Regions from separate parts of the Salinivibrio sp. PR919 genome, predicted to be linked through region 1. Evidence: predicted binding sites of a transcription regulator. Region 1 holds the regulator's gene; the other holds the start of a gene.
What was found. Region 1 encodes CRP, which controls carbon source genes, mostly activating them, when cyclic AMP is high. Its sites were predicted from a motif close to TGTGANNNNNNTCACA; they were not measured.

Region 1 (10,948 bases):
CAAACGTGCGGTTACCGACTCGGAAGAACCTCCGCGTGTCCATTTTGATATCGAGCAAAAGCCGGGTGTCTCTAACTTGCTTGGTTTGCTGTCCGGGGCGACCGGTGAGTCAATTGCCGCACTAGAAAAAGCCTACGAAGGCAAAATGTATGGCCATCTGAAAAAAGATACGGCTGAAGCGGTGGTGGCGATGCTCGAGCCTCTCCAAGCGCGTTATCATGAGTACCGCGCTGACCGTGCACTGCTCGACAGTGTGATGCAAAAAGGTGCTGAGCATGCATCGGCACGCGCACAGCAAACCTTGCGTAAAGTGTATGACGCCGTGGGTTTTGTTCCACGCGTGTAGCACACGAATATGACGGTATAAAAAAGCAGCGGCCGATTCCGCTGCTTTTTTGATCAGACCGGAACCCAACTCTCACTTCTTATAAGTCCATCAATAGTAACTGTTTCTGATGCGAGCCAAATCACGCCATTCTGTGTATCCATCGTTAATAATGCGCGCGAAATTCGAGTAATCACTCAAACTACGTGAAGGAACAGGTATGAAAAAGCCACTGATGTGGTCGCCGCTAGCATTGATGATGGCGGGACTCGCCATGCCCGCGGCCGCCAAAGCCCCCCTCGAGCAAACCTACCAGTGCGGTATGACGCCCACCACGCCCATTTATGCGATCCAAGGTGACGGTGAGCGCAGCCCATTGGTCCCGGCGGGCAAATACAGCTCCGATAAAACCTATGCGGTACAAGGTGTGGTCACTGCGGTGACCCAAGGCCTTTATAAAGGGGTTTGGATTCAAGATCCTCAAGGGGATGGCAATCGCGCCACGTCCGATGGCTTGTTTGTGTACTTGCGGGACGCTGATGCTCTCAATTTGCAGCCCGGTGACACCTTATGTGCCAGTGGTAAGGTCAAAGAGTATTATGGTCATACGCAATTGGGTGTGACCGATAATCAAGTGGCTAAGGGCCCGTATTATGGCCCGTTGGCCCCGACTGCCATTCGTGTGGATCACGGTGAGTCGTTAAAGGATGCACTTGAGCGTTACGAAGGCATGTATGTGACCATGGACGCGGACAGTGAGCTGGTGATCACCCGTAATTTTGGCTTTGACTACGACGCGTTTCGCAACAATATGGTGTTAACGCACCGCACTCCTTTATTTAAACCCACGCAACTTTATCCAGCGTTAACCGACGAAGCGAAAGCGCTTGCGGCGAACAATGCGGCGAATCAGCTTTATATCGAAAGTGATCAAAAAGCCAAAGATGGACAAATTCCCTATTTCCCTGGACTCGACGCTGAGCAAGGCTATCTACGTATTGGCGATCGTATTGAGCATTTGTCTGGCGTGATGGGCTTTAGCTACGATCAGTACCGTTTAGTGGCGACCAACACCATTACCGCCGGTGACATTGTACACCTTCACGATCGTCAAGATGCACCCGCGACGGTACCGAATACCGACATTAAAGTCGCCAGCTTTAACGTACTCAACTATTTCACCAGTGCCAGCGCCATTGGTGGCCCTTTAAATGTCACCTGTAAAGATCGCGACCATGCGGACGCCAAGCGTGGTTGCAACCGAGGCGCTAAAACCGCCGCTGAGTTTGAGCTCCAACGTACCAAGATTGTCAATGCCCTCCGCGCGATGGATGCTGATATCGTTGGCTTGATGGAACTTGAAAATAATGGGTTTGAAGCTGGAAGCGCCATTGCCGATTTGGTGACCCACCTCAACGCAGAGTTTGCGGATCCTGCAGACCATTATCAGTTTGTTGAACCTAGCGATGCGGTGAAAAATCAGGGCGCGTTTTTTGGCTCTGATGCGATCATGGTCGGCATGATTTACCGCCCTGCAAAAGTCTCGTTAGCCGGTGACGCACAAGCGGTTGCTATGCCCGAGCAGCATATAAGTGGTGAAAACCCTGAGGGCGAAACGCGCGAGCTTAATAAGTATCAACGCGACAGCCTGCTGCAAGCGTTTAGCATTAATGGCGAGCCGTTACATATTGTGGTTAACCACTTTAAGTCGAAAGGATCAGGCTGTTATGAAGATTGGATCGCGGGTGAATTCGAGACGGATACCGCAGATTTACAAGGACATTGTAATGCTTTCCGTGTCTCCGCGGCAGTGACATTACGCGATCGTCTGCAGCAGCTGGATGGAGACGTATTGATCCTTGGCGATCTCAATGCGTACGCGAAAGAAGATCCGGTCCGTGTATTAACCGACTACCAACGTCAGCCGAATCAGCGCGATATCATGACAGCCGCAGGCACGGAAATTCGCGGTGTACCTATGCATCCGACCGCACAAGCGGTAGAGAAAGGCCTGGGCTATATCAATCTCGCCACGGCGCGATTGGGTGATAAAGCCTATTCCTACTCGTACTCGGGTGAATTGGGGAGTCTCGACCACGCCATCGCCAGCGCTAGCTTGGCGGAAAAAGTCGTCGGTGTGGAAGACTGGCACATCAACTCGGTCGAAAGCACCTTGTTTGAATACGGTCGTCGTTACACTGGGGATTTGGTGAAATCGACCAATCCGTTCTCTTCGTCAGATCATGACCCTGTGATTGTGTCTTTGGCGTATCCGGATCCGGTTGTGCCTGTATCGGTTACCATTAATAACCGCAGTATTTTGCCGATTATTCCGATGCTGAATGGACAAAAAAGTCCTGATCACGCTTGGATGAAATGGCGCTCACAACGCACCTTTGATACGCAAAGCCCATTGGTAAAAGGGCTGAAACTTGATAAAGATGATCGTATCGAGGTCACTGTGAAAGCGCTGGGTTTGATCCCCGTCTATTGTGGCAGTGCGCCGGCGAGTCAGCCCATGTCGGTCCGTTACACCGGCTTCCGTTGCCAACTACGTTAATTTAATCACTGCGGGCAGTGGCAACACCGCCCGCGGATGACGCTTGTCAGGCACTGTGTTAGCATCATTCCGGTTTTCAATCGGATGGCGCAGCACAGTGCTTCTTATCATCGATAATTACGACTCCTTTACCTACAACCTCTATCAGTACTTTTGCCAATTGGGCGTGGACGTGTGTGTTAAACGCAATGACGAGTTGGCTATCGCAGACATTGAGGCGATGGAGCCCTCCCATTTAGTGATCTCTCCTGGTCCTTGTACGCCGAATGAGGCGGGGATTTCTCTCGAGGTCATTCGCCATTTTGCCGGACAGATACCGATTTTAGGCGTGTGTCTTGGCCATCAGTCCATTGCACAGGTCTTTGGTGCGTCGGTGATCCGCGCCAATGCGGTGATGCACGGTAAGACGTCGTTGGTCGAACATGATCATCAAGGGGTATTTAACCGCTTACCCAGTCCGTTTATCGTCACACGGTATCACTCGTTGGTGGTTGACCCGCAAACCCTGCCTGATTGTTTGACCGTGACAGCGACCACCACTGAGCCCGATGGTCGCCAAATCATTATGGGATTGAAGCACCGAACCCTGCCAATTGAGGGGGTACAATTCCATCCGGAGAGCATTTTGACTGAACACGGCCATGACTTACTGGCGAATTTCTTACAGCAATAGTTACAAAAAATAGCGATCTTTATCACTATTTTCACATTTCGTTTTTTCTGACGTGATTATCAGTGGCTGCAACCTTATGCAGCCATCACCGTCATCCCGCACCACTCATGCCTTACAGGCATCTCAGCCTTGCTGATTAGGCGCTTCTTTCGCCTCACACTTTGTGCATAACTATATCTCTAATTTGCATGGTATTTGTTATTCTGCTGAAAAGAAAAAATAATCTGCTATTGCCGCGGTTAAAAGAATGTAAATACTATGCGTCATGGAAAAAACACAGAAGGATTGAGTGATGACGATGGACAAAAAAGTAGAACGTAAACTCTTTGATGAAGTGATGGTACCTTGCTACAACCCGATGCCCATGATCCCAGATCACGGCAAAGGCTCCCGCATTTGGGACCAAGAAGGGCAAGAGTACGTCGACTTTGCGGGTGGGATTGCGGTGAGCTGTTTGGGCCATTGTCATCCCGTCATGGTGGATGCGTTGACTGAGCAAGCTCAAAAGCTTTGGCACTTAAGCAACGTCATGACGAATGCACCTGCATTGCGTCTTGCAAAGCGCCTCACTGAGTTGTCATTTGCGGATCGTGTTTTCTACGCAAACTCTGGCGCCGAAGCGAACGAAGCAGCGCTAAAGTTGGCGCGCCGCTGGGCAAAAGAAGAACACGGCGAGCACAAAAGCGAAATCATTGCGTTTAGCAAAGGTTTCCATGGTCGCACCTTCTTCACGGTCACCGTGGGCGGTCAACCTGCTTATTCTGACGGTTTTGGTCCTAAGCCGGGTGATATTACCCACCTGCCATACAATGACTTAGCAGCGCTGGCTGATCATATCTCCGATCGCACTTGTGCGGTGATGATGGAGCCACTGCAAGGTGAAGGCGGCATTATTCCTCCAGAGCCGGGTTTCTTGGAAGGTGTACGTGAGCTGTGTGACAAACACAATGCCTTGCTGATCTTCGATGAAGTGCAAACCGGTAATGGCCGTACGGGCACCTTCTATGCGTATCAACAATCGGGCGTCGCTCCCGATATCTTAGCCACCGCTAAGTCACTGGGTGGGGGGATCCCGATTGGTGCCATGTTGACCACCGAAGCCCTAGCGGCACACATGAAACCGGGGACGCATGGCTCAACCTATGGCGGTAACCCCTTGGCATGTGCGGTCGCAGAAGCGGTGGTGGACGAAGTGACCAAACCCGAGGTTCTTGACGGTGTTATTGAGCGCGAACAGTGGTTCCGCGATGGTCTAGAAGCGATCAACGATAAATACGGCATCTTCAGTGAAGTGCGCGGTAAAGGTTTGTTGCTTGGCGCGGCACTCAACAAGGAGTGGGAAGGGCGTGCGCGAGACATCTTAGTGGCGGCCGGTGAGGAAGGCTTGCTGGTGCTGGTCGCGGGCCCGAATGTGGTGCGTTTCACCCCATCATTGGTGATTACCAAAGCGGATATTGAAGAAGGTATGGCGCGCCTTGATCGTGCTATTGCGAAGGTCGTTGCTGCATAAGGCGGCCTTTACACTCGGAGGGATTTGAGATGTTAGTTATTCGGCCTATCCGTGCGTCAGATTTTGATGCACTGATGTTGTGTGCGGAAGAGTCCGGTCATGGATTTACCTCATTGCCGGTTGATGCCGATTTGCTACAAGGACGTATCAACAATTCGCTAGAAAGCTTTGCCAAGCACGTCACTAGCCCTGGCATGGAAGGCTACCTGATGGTGGCCGAAGATACCGAAACAGGTGAGGTTGCGGGCACCACGGGGATCGAGGCGGCAATCGGCCTCGATAGCCCCTTTTATAGTTATCACTTAACTAAAGTGGTGCACTCATCGCGCAAGCTCAATGTCCATAACATTGTTGAAGTGCTGACGTTTGGTAACAACTACACCGGAGCGACGGAAATTTGCACCCTGTTTTTGCGTCCTGAGTTTCGAGGTGGCCTCAACGGTAAACTGCTTTCCAAGTGTCGCTTCTTGATGCTCGCTGAGTTTCCTGAGCGCTTTGCGGATGTGATTTTTGCCGAAATGCGTGGCGTGTCTGATGATGATGGCAATTCGCCGTTCTGGCAGTGGCTTAAGGACAACTTCTTTTCGATTGACTTTACTTTGGCCGATTACCTAACCGGTATCGGTGCGAAAGGGTTTATTGCCGACTTAATGCCTAAGTTGCCGATTTACGTCAGTCTGTTGAGTGAAGAAGCGCGTGCTGTGATTGGACAAGTGCACCCGAAAACACGGCCAGCACTGCGTCTGTTGGAGAAAGAAGGCTTTTCATGCCGAGGATATGTGGACATCTTTGATGCCGGTCCAACGGTCGAGTGTTTGCGCCACAATATCGAATCGGTCCGCCATTCATTTAATGCGACGGCTAGCGTGCGTGAGCATAGCAGTGCTCAGCACTACTTAATTTCGAATACCGATTTTGCGGGCTTCCGCGCGACTGCGGCGAAAGCGGCACTTGATCCGGAAACCAATCACGTTGTGATTGCGCCAGAGGTTGCCGAAGCGCTGCAAGTTAAAGACGGCGATCGACTCCGTTTGATCGCGATGGAGGAGTAAGGATGACACATCAAACCGCAGGCCATTTGATCAATGGTGAATGGACGCCGGGTGAAGGCGACGTCATGACTTCGCTAAACCCTTTTGATAGCCGTTGTATTTGGCAAGGCAATGAAGCCACGAAACCGCAGGTTGAACAAGCGGTAAGCGCGGCACGACAAGCCTTTCTTACTTGGCGGAATACCGATTTTGCCGAGCGCCAAGCCTTGGTAGAACGCTTCGCTGAAATTGTGAAAGCCAATACCGACGATCTGGCGCGTACCATCGCTGAAGAAACCGGTAAGCCATTTTGGGAAACCAAAACCGAAGTGGGCGCCATGGTGGGTAAAATTGCCATTTCGCTGCGCGCTTACCATGAACGTACAGGATCGCGGGAAAAAGACGTCAATGGTACGCAAGCTGTACTGCGGCATCGTCCCCTTGGTGTGATGGCAGTGTTTGGGCCGTATAATTTCCCCGGTCACTTGCCTAATGGCCATATTGTCCCGGCACTATTGGCCGGAAACAGTGTGGTTTTCAAGCCATCCGAACTGACGCCTAAAGTGGCTGAACAAACCCTTGGCTACTGGTTAGAAGCCGGTCTACCTGCTGGGCTGATTAACTTGGTGCAAGGGGGTCGTGATACCGGCGAAGCGCTAGCACAAGCGCGAGGTATTGATGGCCTTCTATTTACCGGGAGTGCCAACACCGGACACATCCTCCATCGCCAGTTTGCCGGCCAACCGGACAAAATGCTGGCATTGGAAATGGGGGGCAATAACCCACTGGTTATCAGTGATAAACATAGTGGTGTGGATGCCACGGTTTATACCATTATTCAATCGGCTTACCTCAGTGCCGGTCAGCGTTGTACGTGTGCACGTCGTTTGCTTCTTCCTAAAGGGGAGGTGGGTGACAAGATCTTGGCGCGCTTGGCAGCGTGGACTAAAACGATCCGTGTGGGCGGCCAATTCGATGATCCGGCGCCCTTTATGGGCGCACAGATCTCTGTGGCGGCAGCCGAAGGGATCTTAGCCACTCAGCAAAAACTGATCGATCTCGGTGGCAAGCCAGTCGTCGCTTGTGAACATCGCCATGATGCCGTGATCTCGCCGGGGATCATTGATGTTAGCGGGATCGCCGAGTTACCCGATGAAGAATACTTCGGTCCTTTATTGCAGGTGCAGCGTTACACCGATATGGCCGATGCATTGACGAAAGCGAATGATACCCGCTACGGCTTATCGGCAGGCCTTATCAGTGACGACGATGGTGAATGGCAATACTTCCTTGACCATATTCGCGCCGGTATTGTAAACCGTAACCGTCAATTGACCGGTGCCAGTGGGGATGCACCATTTGGTGGTCCGGGCGCGTCGGGTAACCTGCGTCCAAGTGCTTATTATGCCGCCGATTATTGTGCCTACCCTATGGCATCGATGGAAGGCGAGCAGGTCACCTTGCCCGAGAGCTTTGCGCCGGGGATCACGCCTCTTGATTAAGGAGAACAACATGGATAGTTGCCAAGCGTTATTTGACAGACTGTGGCAAGACTACACCCAGCGTCTTTGCCCTTCTGCGCAGAAAGTGCATGGGTTGCTCGAAGAAGGCCAACCCCTGATCAATGATCACATTGCACTGCGCACCTTTGCACTGCCTAATGTAGGGCTGGACAAGCTTGCCCGTCCTTTTATTGCGTTGGGCTATGAACCGAAAGGTGAGTACACCTTTGAAGCGAAGAAGCTCAACGCACGTCACTACGAGCATCCCGACCCTTTGATGCCGAAAGTGTTTATTAGTGAATTGATGGTGGGCCAATGCTCGACAACATTGCAATCCATCGTGCGCGACTTAGTGGCGAATGTAGACGATGATGCGCTGAAAGGGAGCGATTTTCTTCATCAAGGACGTTTGTGGGAGTTGGATTGGCAAACCTACAAGACGTTAGCGGATGAAAGTGAATATGCAGCTTGGGTGGCAGCGCATGGCTATGGGGCGAACCACTTTACCGTCAGCGTGAATCAGCTGAACAACCATGATAGCTGTCAAGCGGTTAACGATACCTTGCGCCAAAATGGTTTTACCATTAACGAATCTGGCGGGGAGGTCAAAGGGGATGCATCAGTCTTTTTGGAGCAATCCTCGACGATGGCTGATCGCGTGCCGGTGCAATTTAGCGATGCACGCCATGATATTCCGGGGGGGTTCTACGAGTTTGCGAAACGGTATCCGCTTCCGGACGGTGAACTTTATCAAGGTTTTGTCGCCGCCTCGGCTGATAAAATCTTTGAAAGTACGCATCAATAGTGGCGAGAGAAGAAAAGGAGAGCGATGCTCTCCTTTTTTGGGTGGCTGTGTTTAGCGACTTTCAATATCGAGCCAGAATTTATCGTCAATCGCCTGAGTTTCATTACTCAGATGTGGGTTGTCGACGCGAATAAAGGTGCGCTCACCAATATTGGCTTTCTCAAAGGTCTCTTTTACCAGAGGCGCATTCTCAAAAAATTCGATGAAGGATCCGTCTTGATAGGCGGCCGCAAAGGCATCATTGAGCATGGTCGCCACCTCTGGGTTTTGGGGCGATACAAACAAGAACATCGGGAAGCGATAGATCAGCATTAAGTGCGGATCGACCAACAGATTTGCATATTGAGGTCGCTCTGCCAGTTCGCTAAAAGGTTCGATAAGCGCACGCGGGAAGAGGTCTGCCCGTCCGGTATCGACGGCTTTAAAGATATTCTCAAAGCTTGAAATTTCTCGAACCCGAAATCCCGCTGACTGCAAGACCTTCACATCGGCCCAGCCTTGCCCTTGGATCATGGTCAGATTATTGAGCCCTGCTTGGTCACTGATTTGTGCAAGCTTGGGTTCGGTGGCTTGATTAGTAATGAACAAGCGATGGCCTAAGAGACCCCGAAAAACTGGATAACGGATGGGAAGTAACTCTGACTCAAGGGTACGGTCGGCCCCGAGCCAATCTACCGTCAGTCGTCCTTGTTTCAGCATTTCTACTTTACGAGACTGAGAGCCAATTTGGCCTTGAAAGGCCTGTAACGTGACAGACTCACCCGATTTTTCCGCTAAAAACTCAATCAAGTCGATAGCGTATAAATCGAGGGCAGAGCCAGCCCGTGGTTCTGGGTGGACAATGGTGATATTCGCCGCAGCAGTTGAAGAAACCGCCGCGAGTAGCAATGCAGCAAGGGTGTGACGTAAGCTTCTCATAAACGACATCCTGTTAATCAGTTGTTAGATGGGTCGTTTTTGAAGTGTAGAACTTAGGTAATGAGTTTCCAGTCAATAAAAATAAAAAACCGACGCAAAAGCGCCGGTTTTATCGCAACACGCGAGGATTAGCGTGTGCCGTAAACCACAATGGTTTTACCGTGAGCTGAGATAAGATTCTGCTCTTCCAGCATTTTAAGGATACGCCCAACCGTCTCACGCGAACAGCCAACAATTTGACCGATTTCCTGACGCGTGATCTTGATTTGCATGCCGTCAGGGTGAGTCATGGCGTCAGGTTGCTTCGCCAAGTTCAGTAGGGTTTGTGCAATGCGGCCGGTCACGTCCAGGAAGGCAAGGTCTCCCACTTTCTGGCTGGTCACTTGCAGGCGACGCGCCATCTGAGAGGAGAGACGCATCAAAATGTCTGGGTTAACTTGGATCAGCTGGCGGAATTTCTTGAATGAAATTTCTGCCACTTCGCAAGGTGATTTCGCACGTACCCATGCGGTGCGCTCTTGGTCCTCTTCGAACAGACCAAGTTCGCCGATGAAGTCACCTTGGTTAAGGTAAGACAGGATCATCTCCTTGCCTTCTTCATCTTTGATTAGTACGGCCACAGAACCTTTCACGATGTAGTACAAGGTCTCCGCCTTTTCCCCTGCATGGATCAGAGTACTTTTGGACGGGTACTTGTGAATATGACAATGTGAAAGGAACCACTCGAGTGTAGGGTCTGTTTGAGGTTTTCCTGGAACCATATAACTTATTTCCTCTGCATGTGTTGCCCGGCAACGACGTCCTGTCTTTGTCTGAATGGAAACCCATCAGTCCAATGCACAGAATACGAGGTCTTGGCGCAGGCTACAAGCTCACTGTATGTTAACAAGAGTGTATCTTTTTTCTATCTGGATTTCTTGATTTTGATCTAAGCCAACCGCCTAAAAATTCGGCAAAAATGTGGCTAAGATCACGACCTGAGAAGTAATACACGTTAAGTGCGCTACGGCGCTTAACCTATCTTGCCTTTCTCAATCAACTGTTGGATCAAGGGGCGAATAATCAGCTCCATCGCAAATCCCATTTTACCGCCGGGCACGACCAGCGTGTTGTGCCGAGACATAAAGGCGCCACTGATCATTTGCAGTAAATAAGGAAAATCGACGTTCTTCATGCCACGAAAGCGGATCACGACAAAACTTTCGTCGAGTGACGGGATCCCTTTTGCATTCAGCGGGTTAGATGTATCTACGGTTGGGACGCGTTGGAAGTTAATATGCGTGCGAGAAAACTGCGGCGTAATATAGTGCAAGTAATCGTCCATGGAACGCACAATGGAGTCCGTAACGGCCTCGCGGGAATGGCCGCGGTCGCGCGTATCGCGGACAAACTTTTGAATCCACTCCAAGTTAACGATAGGCACCATGCCGATCAGTAAATCAACATGTTGGGCGACATTGACGTCACCATCCACCACTCCGCCATGCAAGCCTTCATAAAATAATACGTCGGTATTTTCAGGCAGATCTTGCCAGGGAGTGAAGGTGCCCGGCATTTGATTATAAGGCACGGCTTCATCAAAGGTGTGTAGATAACGACGATACTTGCCGGTGCCTTGTTCGCC
Region 2 (4,689 bases), on a different contig from region 1:
CAACGCCAATTATGCTAACCGCATAGGCTAGCGGATCAGGCCGCCGGTGTCATGGTTTTCTGTTTATCCGGCGCGTTAAGATGCGCTCAAACGCACCTCTTATCGATTTACACGCCCTTGAATACAAAAAAGCCGCCATAAAGGCGGCTTTTGGGGTCAACAGTGAAAGGCAAGGTGCCTTTCCATCACAGCCAATCGGCTGCGACTTTTATTATTGACCTTTAACTTCTTTCAGACCGTTAAACGGTGCTTTTTCACCCAGCGCTTCTTCGATACGGATCAGCTGGTTGTACTTGGCAACACGGTCAGAACGGCTCATAGAACCAGTTTTGATTTGGCCTGCTGCAGTACCAACCGCCAAGTCAGCGATGGTTGCGTCTTCAGTTTCACCTGAACGGTGAGAGATTACGGCAGTGTAGCCGGCGTCTTTCGCCATCTTGATCGCAGCCAAGGTTTCGGTCAGAGAACCGATTTGGTTGAATTTGATCAGGATAGAGTTCGCCACACCTTTCTCGATGCCTTCTTTCAGGATCTTGGTGTTGGTTACGAACAGGTCATCACCGACTAGCTGAAGTTTGTCACCCAGCAGTTCAGTTTGGTGCTTAAAGCCATCCCAATCTGACTCGTCTAGGCCGTCTTCGATAGACACGATTGGGTACTCTTCAGCCAGTTTCGCCAGGTAGTGGTTAAACTCTTCTGAAGTAAAGGTTTTACCTTCACCCTTCATGTTGTAGATGCCTTGCTCTTTGTCATAGAACTCAGACGCAGCACAGTCCATCGCTAGGGTGATGTCTTTACCTAGCTCGTAGCCTGCTTTCTCAACCGCTTCTTTGATCGCAGCAAGCGCAGCAGCGTTTGACTCTAGGTTAGGCGCGAAACCACCTTCGTCACCAACCGCAGTGCTTAGGCCTTTGGCCTTCAGAACTTTGGCTAGGTTGTGGAATACTTCCGCACCAATGCGCAGTGCTTCTTTCAGGGTTTTCGCACCAACAGGTTGGATCATGAACTCTTGGATATCAACGTTGTTGTCCGCGTGCTCACCACCGTTGAGGATGTTCATCATTGGTAGAGGCATTGAGAACTGACCCGCAGTGCCGTTTAGTTCAGCGATGTGCTCAAACAAAGGCATGCCTTTCGCTGCCGCAGCTGCTTTTGCGTTAGCCAGAGAAACCGCTAGGATCGCGTTAGCACCGAACTTAGATTTGTTCTCAGTGCCGTCAAGGTCGATCATCACCTGATCGATGTCAGCTTGGGCTTTCGCGTCTTTACCTAGCAGTGCTTCTGCGATTGGGCCGTTAACCGCTTCAATCGCTTTCAGTACGCCTTTACCCATGAAACGTGACTTGTCACCGTCACGCAGCTCTAGTGCTTCACGAGAACCGGTAGACGCACCTGATGGCGCTGCCGCCATACCAACAAAGCCACCTTCCAAGTGTACTTCTGCTTCTACAGTTGGGTTACCGCGTGAATCGATAATTTCACGACCTAGAACTTTAACGATCTTAGACATTGTGATTCCTCTCGTCTGTCATTGTATTCAAAAAATAAAAAGCGGCCGCCCGTCAGGACTACCGCTTCACATTTGTGTTATAGCTCACCGCGCTGCTTTTTACCTGCAGCCGCAACGAACCCAGCGAATAGCGGGTGGCCGTCGCGAGGAGTCGAGGTGAACTCTGGGTGGAACTGACAGGCCACAAACCATGGATGTGCTGGGTTTTCGATGATTTCTACCAGCTTCTTGTCTGCCGACAAGCCCGATACAAGTAGACCGGTTTTTTCCAATTGTGGACGCAGCAAGTTATTCACTTCATAGCGATGACGATGGCGCTCGTGGATTTGAGTGTTGCCATATAGCTGATGCGCTTTAGACCCTTCAGACAGGTGGCAAAGCTGTGCGCCTAGACGCATGGTGCCGCCCAAATCAGAGGATTCGCTACGCTCTTCCACGTTACCTTCTTCATCGACCCACTCGGTGATCAGTCCCACCACTGGGTATTTGCTGTCTTTGCTGAATTCGGTGGAGTTAGCTCCTTCCATCCCAGCAACATTACGGGCGTACTCAATTAACGCCACTTGCATGCCTAAACAAATGCCAAGATAAGGCACTTTGTTTTCACGCGCATATTGTGCGGCAAGGATTTTGCCTTCGACGCCGCGATCGCCAAAACCACCCGGAACCAAAATCGCATCTAAACCATCGAGCAGCTCAGTGCCGCGGGTTTCGAGATCTTGTGAGTCAACATACTTGATGTTGACAGTCAGACGATTTTTCAATCCGCCATGCTTCAGCGCTTCGTTGACAGATTTATACGCGTCAGGCAGTTCGATGTACTTACCCACCATACCAATGGTGACTTCGCCCATTGGATTGGCTTCTTCGTAAATGACTTGTTCCCATTCAGACAGGTCGGCTTCTGGCGCTTGGATACCAAAGCGCTGACAAACCAAGTCGTCCAGCCCTTGAGAGCGAATCAATGAAGGAATTTTGTAGATTGAATCCACATCCTTCATGGTGATAACCGCTTTCTCTGGTACGTTACAGAACAGTGCAATTTTTGCACGCTCATTGGCTGGAATTGGACGCTCACTACGGCAAACAAGGACATCCGGCTGGATACCAATTGATAGAAGCTCTTTTACCGAGTGCTGGGTAGGCTTGGTTTTCACTTCACCCGCCGCTGCCAAGTATGGCACCAAGGTAAGATGCATAAACATCGCACGCTCACGACCGACTTCCACGGTCAGTTGGCGAATCGCTTCAAGGAATGGCAGTGATTCAATATCACCGACAGTGCCGCCAATTTCCACGATCACCACGTCGTGACCTTCACCACCGGCGATGATACGGTCTTTGATCGAGTTAGTGATGTGTGGAATCACCTGAATGGTGGCTCCCAGGTAATCTCCGCGGCGCTCTTTGCGCAGAACATCCGCGTATACGCGACCAGAGGTAAAGTTATTACGCTTGGTCATTTTGGTGCGGATAAAGCGCTCGTAGTGACCGAGGTCAAGGTCGGTCTCGGCGCCGTCTTCCGTGACGAATACTTCCCCGTGCTGGGTAGGGCTCATTGTCCCTGGATCCACGTTGATATAAGGGTCGAGTTTCATGATGGTGACGTTGAGGCCACGCGCTTCAAGAATGGCTGCCAATGAGGCTGCAGCAATACCCTTACCGAGGGAGGATACAACACCGCCCGTAACAAAAATGTAATTCGTCGTCATGCTAAACCTGAGAGTTGGATTTAGAGGAAATTAATGGAAATCTGGACGGGAAGTCATGATACCAGACCCCACTCACTCCCACAACGTGAAAACTATCACACACCATACTGTTTTTATTTGTCGCAAATCAATGATGAAACTTACAGCGTGTTGCTTTTTTCCTGCTTTTTGACCTGTTGCCACGCCGATTCCAGTTCATCTAACTGACATTCTTGAATATTTTTTTCATCATTGCGTAATTGAGTTTCAACTTGACGGAAACGTCGTTCGAATTTTTGATTCGCGTTACGCAACGCGGATTCCGCATCCGTGCCTACGTGGCGTGCCAGATTCACCACCGAAAATAATAAATCGCCGATTTCTTCTTCCACCCGCGCGGGGTCTACCGGCGTGATTGCCAGTTCTTGCTCAACCTCGGCAATTTCTTCGCGCACTTTATCGAGCACCGGCGCTACCGCATCCCAATCAAACCCCACTCGCGCACAACGCTTTTGCAGTTTGTGCGCACGCACCAGTGCGGGAAGGCCTAACGTAACGCCGTCTAATACGCTAGTGGGTTGTTCTGACGCCGCCTTGTCGGCACGCTCCTGCGCTTTAATCCCTTCCCAGTCAGGGCCGTGCAGCGGTTCACCTTGGCTGTCTTTAGACCCAAAGACATGCGGGTGACGACGGGTGAGCTTGTCACAAATCGCCCCCACGACGGCATCAAAATCAAAGCGATTTTGCTCGCGTCCCAATTGACTGTAGAACACTATTTGAAAGAGTAAATCGCCTAATTCATCTTTTAGGTCCGACCAGTGTTCACGCTCAATGGCATCGGCCACTTCGTAGGCTTCTTCGAGCGTGTGAGGCACGATAGAGGCAAAGGTTTGGGCTTTGTCCCAATCGCACCCTTTTTGTGGGTCGCGCAAGGTCGCCATGATAGTCAGTAAATCGTCAATCGACGCCATACTTCGTTATCCTTAAAAAAACGCCCTGTCGATAACAGGGCGTGATGTTTATCTGAGTCGTTTGGCCTCTACCACATCCTTGACTTGCTCCAACCGATTCACAATTCGGCTAAGCGTGTCGAGATCGGAAATCTCTAAATCAAAGTCCATGATAGACATCTGCTTTTTGTAATCGACGCGGCTTTGCATGCCCGCAACGCGGACTTTTTCATTACTGAGCACGGTATTAATGTCTTTGACTAACCCGGTACGTTCATTGGCGGATAAGCGAATGCGCACATGGTATTGCCCGACATGCCCTTTTCCCCAAACGGTGGCGATGATTCGCTCCGGCGCATGGTGACGAAGTTCGTTGAGTTGCTCACAATCCGCACGGTGTACTGAAATACCACGTCCTTGGGTCACAAAGCCCATAATGTCATCACCCGGTAGCGGCTGACAGCAACGCGCGAGGTGGGTCATCAGGTTATCAACCCCTTCAACCACCACCGCATCACGATGGGTTTTTCCACCTACG

Region 2: BZG83_RS07285 (CTP synthase) is a predicted target of CRP. The motif match lies at 3,307-3,322, and genes of this name have one in related genera.

Annotation. Positions count from the first base shown of each region.
Region 1 is NZ_MUFL01000021.1:14,956-25,903, reverse strand. It holds gene trpS (tryptophan--tRNA ligase) at 1-346, shown strand, start outside; gene BZG83_RS06000 (ExeM/NucH family extracellular endonuclease) at 546-2,885, shown strand; gene BZG83_RS05995 (anthranilate synthase component II) at 2,983-3,558, shown strand; gene BZG83_RS05990 (aspartate aminotransferase family protein) at 3,851-5,068, shown strand; gene astA (arginine N-succinyltransferase) at 5,098-6,120, shown strand; gene astD (succinylglutamate-semialdehyde dehydrogenase) at 6,123-7,601, shown strand; gene BZG83_RS05975 (DUF1338 domain-containing protein) at 7,612-8,406, shown strand; gene BZG83_RS05970 (hypothetical protein) at 8,458-9,324, opposite strand; gene crp (cAMP-activated global transcriptional regulator CRP) at 9,453-10,085, opposite strand; gene BZG83_RS05960 (phosphoribulokinase) at 10,337-10,948, opposite strand, start outside.
Region 2 is NZ_MUFL01000027.1:27,832-32,520, reverse strand. It holds gene eno (phosphopyruvate hydratase) at 212-1,510, opposite strand; gene BZG83_RS07285 (CTP synthase) at 1,588-3,222, opposite strand; gene mazG (nucleoside triphosphate pyrophosphohydrolase) at 3,363-4,172, opposite strand; gene relA (GTP diphosphokinase) at 4,221-4,689, opposite strand, start outside.